Regions from separate parts of the Kitasatospora sp. NPDC048722 genome, predicted to be linked through region 1. Evidence: riboswitches for the same ligand, from Rfam matches in the RefSeq annotation. Region 1 holds a riboswitch; each other region holds the start of a gene.
What was found. Region 1 has a riboswitch for magnesium ahead of AB0C76_RS29815 (CBS domain-containing protein). Riboswitches for the same ligand answer to the same signal wherever they lie in the genome.

Region 1 (2,259 bases):
GGCGACCAGGTCGGCGACCACGGTGGTGTCCTCGGCGACGGCGAGGTCGAACAGCGGGATGTCGCCGACCAGGACGCCGTCGTCGTCCAGGACGGTCACCGCGTCGATGTCGGTGCGGTGTTCGGCCTGGGCGGCGAGCTCGGCCCGCACCTCGCCGACGGTCCGGGCCGAGCGGGTGGTGACCAGCAGGGTGGTCATCGCGCCGCCGGCCGTGCCCTCGCGGTGGGTGAGCAGCGAGCGCAGCTCGGCGGCCTCGGGCTCGGGCATCCGGGCCAGCAGGTTCTCGCGCTCGCCCGGGTTCAGGTCGCGCAGGGCGTCGGCGGCCTCGTCCGGCTCCATCTCGTCGACCAGCCGGGCGGCGTGCTCGGGCGGCGCCTCGCGCAGGAGGTTCTCCAGCTCGGCGGGCTCCATCTCCTCCAGCGCGTCCGCCGCGTGCTCCGGCTCCAGCCAGCCGAGCAGCTGCTGGCGCTCGTGGCGGCCGAGGTCCTCCAGGATGTCGGCGAGGTCGGCCGGGCGCAGCCGGTGCAGCGCGGAGCGGGAGGCGCGCAGTCGCACCTCGGCGGGGCCGTGGGTGGCCTGTTCGCCGAAGGGGGCGACGGACTGCCAGTCCAGGACGCCGTCCGGGGTGGGGCGGATCTGCCAGCGGCGCGGCCCGAGGCGGCGCAGGAGGGTGGGCAGCGAGACGTCGACGCCGACCAGGACGGTGCGGGCGGCGAGCGGGGCGAGGTAGAGGTCGGCTGCGCGGGTGACCTGGACGCCGTCGACGTCGACGAGTTGGTGGTCCATCACGTCGCGGGCGAGCAACACCTCGCCGGGCCTGCGGTTGAAGTCGCGCAGGTCGACGCGGGAGGTGCGCAGGCGGACCCCGCTGGTGTGGATCCGCTCGACGGTGGTGGCCGCGATGAACGCGCGGCGGCGGCCTATGCGGATGATCAGGCCGGTGACGGGCGGGTAGGGCTCCGGTCCGTAGAGGCGGGCGACGACGTCGACGACGCGGCCCACCTCCTCGCCGGCCTGGTTGGTGACCGGGCCGCCGACCAGCCCGGCGAGCGAGACGAGCGACGATCGGACGGCCTTGGTGACGGTGGTGCGGCGCTCGGCTTCGACGGTGCGGTCGCGAAGGCGCGCCGTGGCGGACGAGAACAGTGTGGTGGTGGCCATGGAGAAACCCCCCTCGCCCCGGCAGGACGGGGCATCGGGCCGCCTGGTGGCATGCCACTGCCAACCCTGACCGCAGGGGTCACCGGGCGCACGCAGGGGCCTCCCGCGTCACACGGACGCGAGGGGGGAAGCGGAGCGGACCCGGCGGGTCAGGGAAGGAGGAGCCGCCTGGAGCGGCGGAAGAAGGACGGCGGGAACGAAACGGTGGAGGGCCGACTATGGCCAGGACTTCCGTCCATCACGCCCCCTCCCGATCTCGGCCGCGATCCGGTGCCGCGGCGGCATGGCAGGGTGGACGGACGTCACCGCCCGATGCACCCCAACTCGTCAGAGCTTTGGCACTCCACGGCGTGTCCCCGGCCGGTGCGGGCGGGGAAGCCACTTGGGGTCACCCCTTGGGCCGGGGAGACCTGTCCTGATCCGGAGCGTCTCTCGACGGGTGGGATCAGTGGCCTGTGTCCGTGAAGACGCCTCACCGAACGAGGTGTCTTTTCGAATCCTTGACAGGATAGGGCCTCGCCATCCCCCCGGCATAACCCTTGACCTGAGCTTGACCCCGCCCCGACCAGCGGGGGAGCCGCCGGGCGCGCGTCGGCGCGCGCGTGTGCGGAGGCGTACGCGGGTGTCCGGAAGGCGAGAGGACCCGGGAGCGTAGCCTGCTCCCGGGCCCCTGTGTGCCGCCCAATTGCTCACACCGGCACGTTTAAGGGCCGCGGATCAGATTGAAACCGACGCGTTCTGCCGTTGAACTACCGTGCCACGGAGCGGCACAGGCAGGACTTGAACCTGCATTCGTCGATGTTCGTCCGCACCCGGTCGATCCGGTGTTCGGCGGCGAATGCTGAGACTGGAGCGAGAGTCTGAGATTCACGGGGCCCGCCTCTGCCTGGCTTGGGCTACCCCGGCCGGTGGTGCCGGGGGGAGGATTCGAACCTCCACTGTGACCCCTGGTCAGCTTCAACATCAGTGTCAGCTTTTTCGCACCGCGCGAGCGCCCCCATCCGGTCTCCCGGAGAGTTCTCGGCGCCGTTCGGTGCACCCGCCCGGCTCCCCGGACGGGCGATCAGGCGGCTACCTGAACAGGTAGCCGAAGACGGC
Region 2 (2,259 bases), on a different contig from region 1:
GCCTGGTGCATGAGCCGGGCGGTGTACGCCTCGCGCGTGCAGGTCGGCTCGTACACCCAGGCGCGGCCGACCTTGTCCCGGCGCAGCCAGCCCTTGGTGTGGAGGATGTCGGCCACCGTGGTCACGGTGGTGTAGGCGACCGGCCGCTGCTGCTGGAGGTCGTCGACCACCTCGCGCACCGTGGCCGGCCGGCCCCAGGACCAGAGCCGGTCCATGATCTCGGCCTCAAGGTCGCCGAACCCGCGCAGCACCGCCCGTTTCCCCTTCCTCGCCGCCGCCGTCTGGAACGGCGCCCATGGTACGGCGTTCGACGTCGCCGACGTCCTGCGTCCTCCTGCGTCAAAGTTCTACAAAGGTGTCGAAGGAAACCGGAAAAGTGGCCCACGGCGATCCGCACGGGGGTATGCTCTTCGAGGTTTGAAGAGGCACCTCGTTCGGTGAGGCGTCTTCACGGACACAGGCCACTGACCCGACGACGTCGAGAGACGCCCAGGTTCAGGACAGATCTTCCCGAGTTAAGGGTTGATCCCAAGTGGCTTCCCCGCAGCGCCCGTTGCGGCCGGGGATTACGCCGTGAAGTGCCAAAGCTCTGACGAGTTGGGGTGTACCGGTCGACGGGACCGGTCCGCTCCTTGCCGTGTCGCGATGCGGCGCACAGTCGGTGCGCCCCCCGGCCGGGAGGAGGCGAGAAACATGGACTGCAGTAGTCCGGGCCACAGTCGCCCCTGCCCCCGCATGCTCTCGTACACCTCCGGCACGCGGTAACAACCTTTCCTGCGAACGCTCCGTCAGGCGCTCCGTGGTGCGCTCAACCATGCCCTGACGCAAGCGACTTGACGCACCGTCATGTCAGCGCGACGCCCGAGACCGGCCTTGTCCCGGCTCGCGCCGCCGTGCGGCCCGGTGTCGCGCGTCCGCAGGGGGGATTACTGCTGCGTGCCCCCTGACGGCCCCCTCAAGGCAGGGGGCGGGGAGGACCCACCATGGCGAACGCCATGCTCGACCCGAAGGTTCCCGCCGCTCGCAGCGCGGTGCTGGACGACGCGCACATCGGTGACATCAAGGGTGCCCTCGGCACCATCAGGCTGGACGACGACGCGCCCCGCCGGGGCCTCTCGGTGCGGCTGAAGACGCTGCTGGCGATCATCGGCCCGGGCCTGATCGTCATGGTCGGCGACAACGACGCCGGCGCCTTCTCCACCTACGGCCAGGCCGGCCAGAACTACGGCACCCAGCTGCTGTGGACCCTGCTGATGCTGGTCCCCGTGCTGTACGTCAACCAGGAGATGGTGCTGCGCCTCGGCGCCGTCACCGGCGTCGGCCACGCGCGGCTGATCCTGGAGCGCTTCGGCAGGTTCTGGGGCGCGTTCAGCGTCATCGACCTCTTCCTGCTCAACGCCCTGACCCTGGTGACCGAGTTCATCGGCGTCACCCTCGCGGCCGGCTACCTCGGCCTGCCGAAGGCCGCCTCGGTGGTCCTGGCCGCCGCGATCATCATCGCCTCGGCGTTCACCGGCTCCTTCCAGCGCTTCGAGCGGGTCGCCGTCACGCTGTGCGCCGGCTCGCTGCTGCTGGTGCCGATCTACTTCATGGTCCACCCGAAGACCTCGCAGATGGCCCACGACTTCGTGGTGCCGAGCATGCCGGGCGGTTCGGGCCGGCTCGCGGCGGTCATGCTGGTGATCATCTCCATCGTCGGCACCACCGTCGCCCCCTGGCAGCTGTTCTTCCAGCAGTCGTACGTCATCGACAAGCGCATCACCCCGCGTTTCATGAGGTACGAGAAGGTCGACCTGTGGATCGGGATCGCCGTGGTCATCGTCGGCGCCGCCGCGATGATGGGCCTCACCGCCGCCGCGTTCGCGGGTACCGACGGCTTCGGCCAGTTCTCCGACGCGGCCGCCGTCGCCAGGGGCATCGAGGACAAGGCCGGCCGCCTGGCCGGTGTGCTGTTCGCCGTCGCCCTGCTGGACGCCTCGATCATCGGCGCCTTCGCGGTCTCGCTCTCCACCGCCTACGCCGTCGGCGACGTCTTCGGCATCAAGCACTCGCTGCACCGCGGCGTGAAGGGTGCCAAGGGCTTCTACGGGATCTACGCCGGCCTGGTCGTGGTCGCCGCGGCGATCACGCTGCTGTCCACCGAGTACACCCAGGGCCTGATGACGCAGTTCGTCCAGGTGCTCGCCGGCGTGCTGCTGCCCTCCGCGACCGTCTTCCTGCTGCTGCTCTGCAACGACAAGGCCGTCCTCGGCCCGTGGG
Region 3 (2,259 bases), on a different contig from region 1:
CCACCGCACCGCGACACCACCGCACCGCGGCACCACGGCCAGGGCCACCGGGGCCGGCCCGGCGAGCCCCCTGCGCCGCCCCCGTCCGATCCGCCCGGACGGGGGCGGCGTCATGTCAACGCCCCTCTGGAGAAGGAGCGTTGAGGTGGGCGCTCAGCCACGTGAGCGAGGGCGGCAGCAGCCGCGTCCGGGTCGCGAGGCTGTGCTCGCCCCGAAGCAGCCGGAGAGCGGGGACCACGGTCGGGACGGCCTGCGGGTGCACCATGCCGAGCCCGAGCGCGGTAGCCGCCCGTCGAGCCGCCGATCACGCCGAGGATCCCCTCGCACCCACCGTCATCAGGTCGCACTCGAACGCCATGCGCCCCGGGGAGGGTGTTCGCACCGGGAGTACGTGTCGGGAGTTCGTGTCAGAAGTTCGACAAAGGTGTCGAGGGTCGCGCGGTTCCGGGCTATGCTTTCGGGTGTTTGAAAGGCACCTCGTTCGGTGAGGCGTCTTCACGGACACAGGCCACTGACCCGACGACGTCGAGAGACGCCCAGGTTCAGGACAGATCTTCCCGACCTAAGGGTTGATCCCAAGTGGCTTCCCCCAAGGGGGGATTACGCCGTGAAGTGCCAAAGCTCTGACGAGTTGGGGTGAGCCGGCCGCCCCGGGGGGCAGGTTGGCGAGCTCCTGCCGAGTCGATGAACGCGCCGCCCGTGGTGCGCCCGACCGGAAGGAGGCGATCACATGGACAGCAGTAGCAGTCCGGGCCACAGTCAGCCCCGTTCCCGTGTGCCCGAGCGCGCCTCCGGCAGACGCTGAACACCTCTATCGCGCAGCGCTTCTGACGTCCCGTCGCACCCACCTCGCCCGCGCGGCCCCACATCGGACAGGCCGCCCCGGGTCGCGGTGTCGTGCCCGCAGGGGGCCACCGTCGCCCGCTGCGAGGCGCGCTCGCGCGTCAACCTGCCAACCCCACGCCACGCCCGGCCGGGGCATGCCCCCGCACGCCCGCCGACCGTTGAACCCGAGGTGAGTCGCCATGTCCGTCGCCGCTTCCTTCCACCCCGCCCCCCGGACCGCTCCGCCCCGCGGCCTGCGCGCCACCCCCGCCGGCGTCCTCGGCCGGATCGCCGCGGGCCCGATCGCCGCGGGCCCGATCGCCGACAGCGTGCTCCAGGCCATCGGTTCGCAGGCCCCGGCCGGGCCTCAGGTGCGCCTGCGGGCCCGATGGGAGACCGTCACCGCCGCCGACGGGACGGCGCGGCCGTGCGCCCGCCGGCATGCCGAGTACTGACCACCCGTCCGCTTCCGCCACCCACTCCACCAGCAGATTCACGCCGAAGGAAGTCCCGTCATGGCCGTCCGCTACCCCCGGCTCGACGTCATCTTCTCCGACCACCGGGCCGCCCTCCGCGCCGTCACGAGGGCAAGCGCCCCCGCGGCCAAGGCCGCGCAGGCCTCCCCCGTACAGCCCGTCCCCGCGCAGTCCCCCGTCCGGGCCACCCGGGTGCGGACCGGCGACGACACCCCGCCGAACGGGCTGGCGATCGACCCCGAGCAACGGGTCGCGACCGTCGACGGCCGCGAAGTCGACCTCACCTTCATGGAGTTCGAGCTGCTCGCCCACCTGGTCGCCAACCCGCTGCGGGTGCACAGCCGCCGCCAGCTGATGGAGAGCGTGTGGGGCCGCCCCGACAACGGCGACACCCGCACCATCTCCACCCACATCGCCCGGATACGCCGCAAGCTCGGCCCCGGACACCGGCCCGCCCTCGCGACCGTCCGCCAGGTCGGCTACAAGTACGACCCCCGGCTGGCCGCCGCAGCCTGACCCGTTCAGCCAACTCACCTTCCCCACCTCCACGATGAGGTTTCCGATGACTCCCGGCAAGCTGCTCCCGCGGCGCGGCGAGGCGGCGGGGCTGCTCGTCGTCCTGACGCTCCTCGTCCTCGAAGGCCTCGCGTTGAGCGAGGCCTCGGACCCGGAGCGGCCGGTGATCGGCGCCGCCCTGATCGGCGCCGCCGCCACCGGCCTGCTGCTCGTCGCCGCGCTGCTGGTCGGCCGCCGTCTGGCGGCCCGGCGAAGGCTCCCGCTGCCTCCGCCGGGCCCGGACGGCCCCGTCTACAGCACCCGCGCCCTGGAGGGCTTCCCGATGGAGGCCGTCCGCCCGCTGCTGCTCGCCGAGGACGGGCCGCAGCTCAACCAGCTCTACGCGGCCTGGGTGCTCGCCCTCGGCGGTCACACCGCGCCGTGGATCGCCCGCCGGCTGGAC

Region 2: it holds a riboswitch for magnesium, as region 1 does, so the genes downstream of both, AB0C76_RS12825 (NRAMP family divalent metal transporter) here and AB0C76_RS29815 (CBS domain-containing protein) in region 1, are expected to answer to the same signal.
Region 3: it holds a riboswitch for magnesium, as region 1 does, so the genes downstream of both, AB0C76_RS29635 (hypothetical protein) here and AB0C76_RS29815 (CBS domain-containing protein) in region 1, are expected to answer to the same signal.

The regions. Positions count from the first base shown of each region.
Region 1 is NZ_JBEZGX010000048.1:20,552-22,810, forward strand. Features, by position in the region: gene AB0C76_RS29815 (CBS domain-containing protein) at 1-1,161, opposite strand, end outside; M-box (ykoK) riboswitch at 1,473-1,652, opposite strand; gene AB0C76_RS29820 (hypothetical protein) at 2,233-2,259, opposite strand, start outside.
Region 2 is NZ_JBEZGX010000013.1:117,972-120,230, reverse strand. Features, by position in the region: gene AB0C76_RS12830 (BlaI/MecI/CopY family transcriptional regulator) at 1-248, opposite strand, end outside; M-box (ykoK) riboswitch at 423-609, shown strand; gene AB0C76_RS12825 (NRAMP family divalent metal transporter) at 984-2,259, shown strand, end outside.
Region 3 is NZ_JBEZGX010000047.1:59,713-61,971, reverse strand. Features, by position in the region: M-box (ykoK) riboswitch at 470-643, shown strand; gene AB0C76_RS29635 (hypothetical protein) at 1,026-1,280, shown strand; gene AB0C76_RS29630 (winged helix-turn-helix domain-containing protein) at 1,341-1,817, shown strand; gene AB0C76_RS29625 (hypothetical protein) at 1,864-2,259, shown strand, end outside.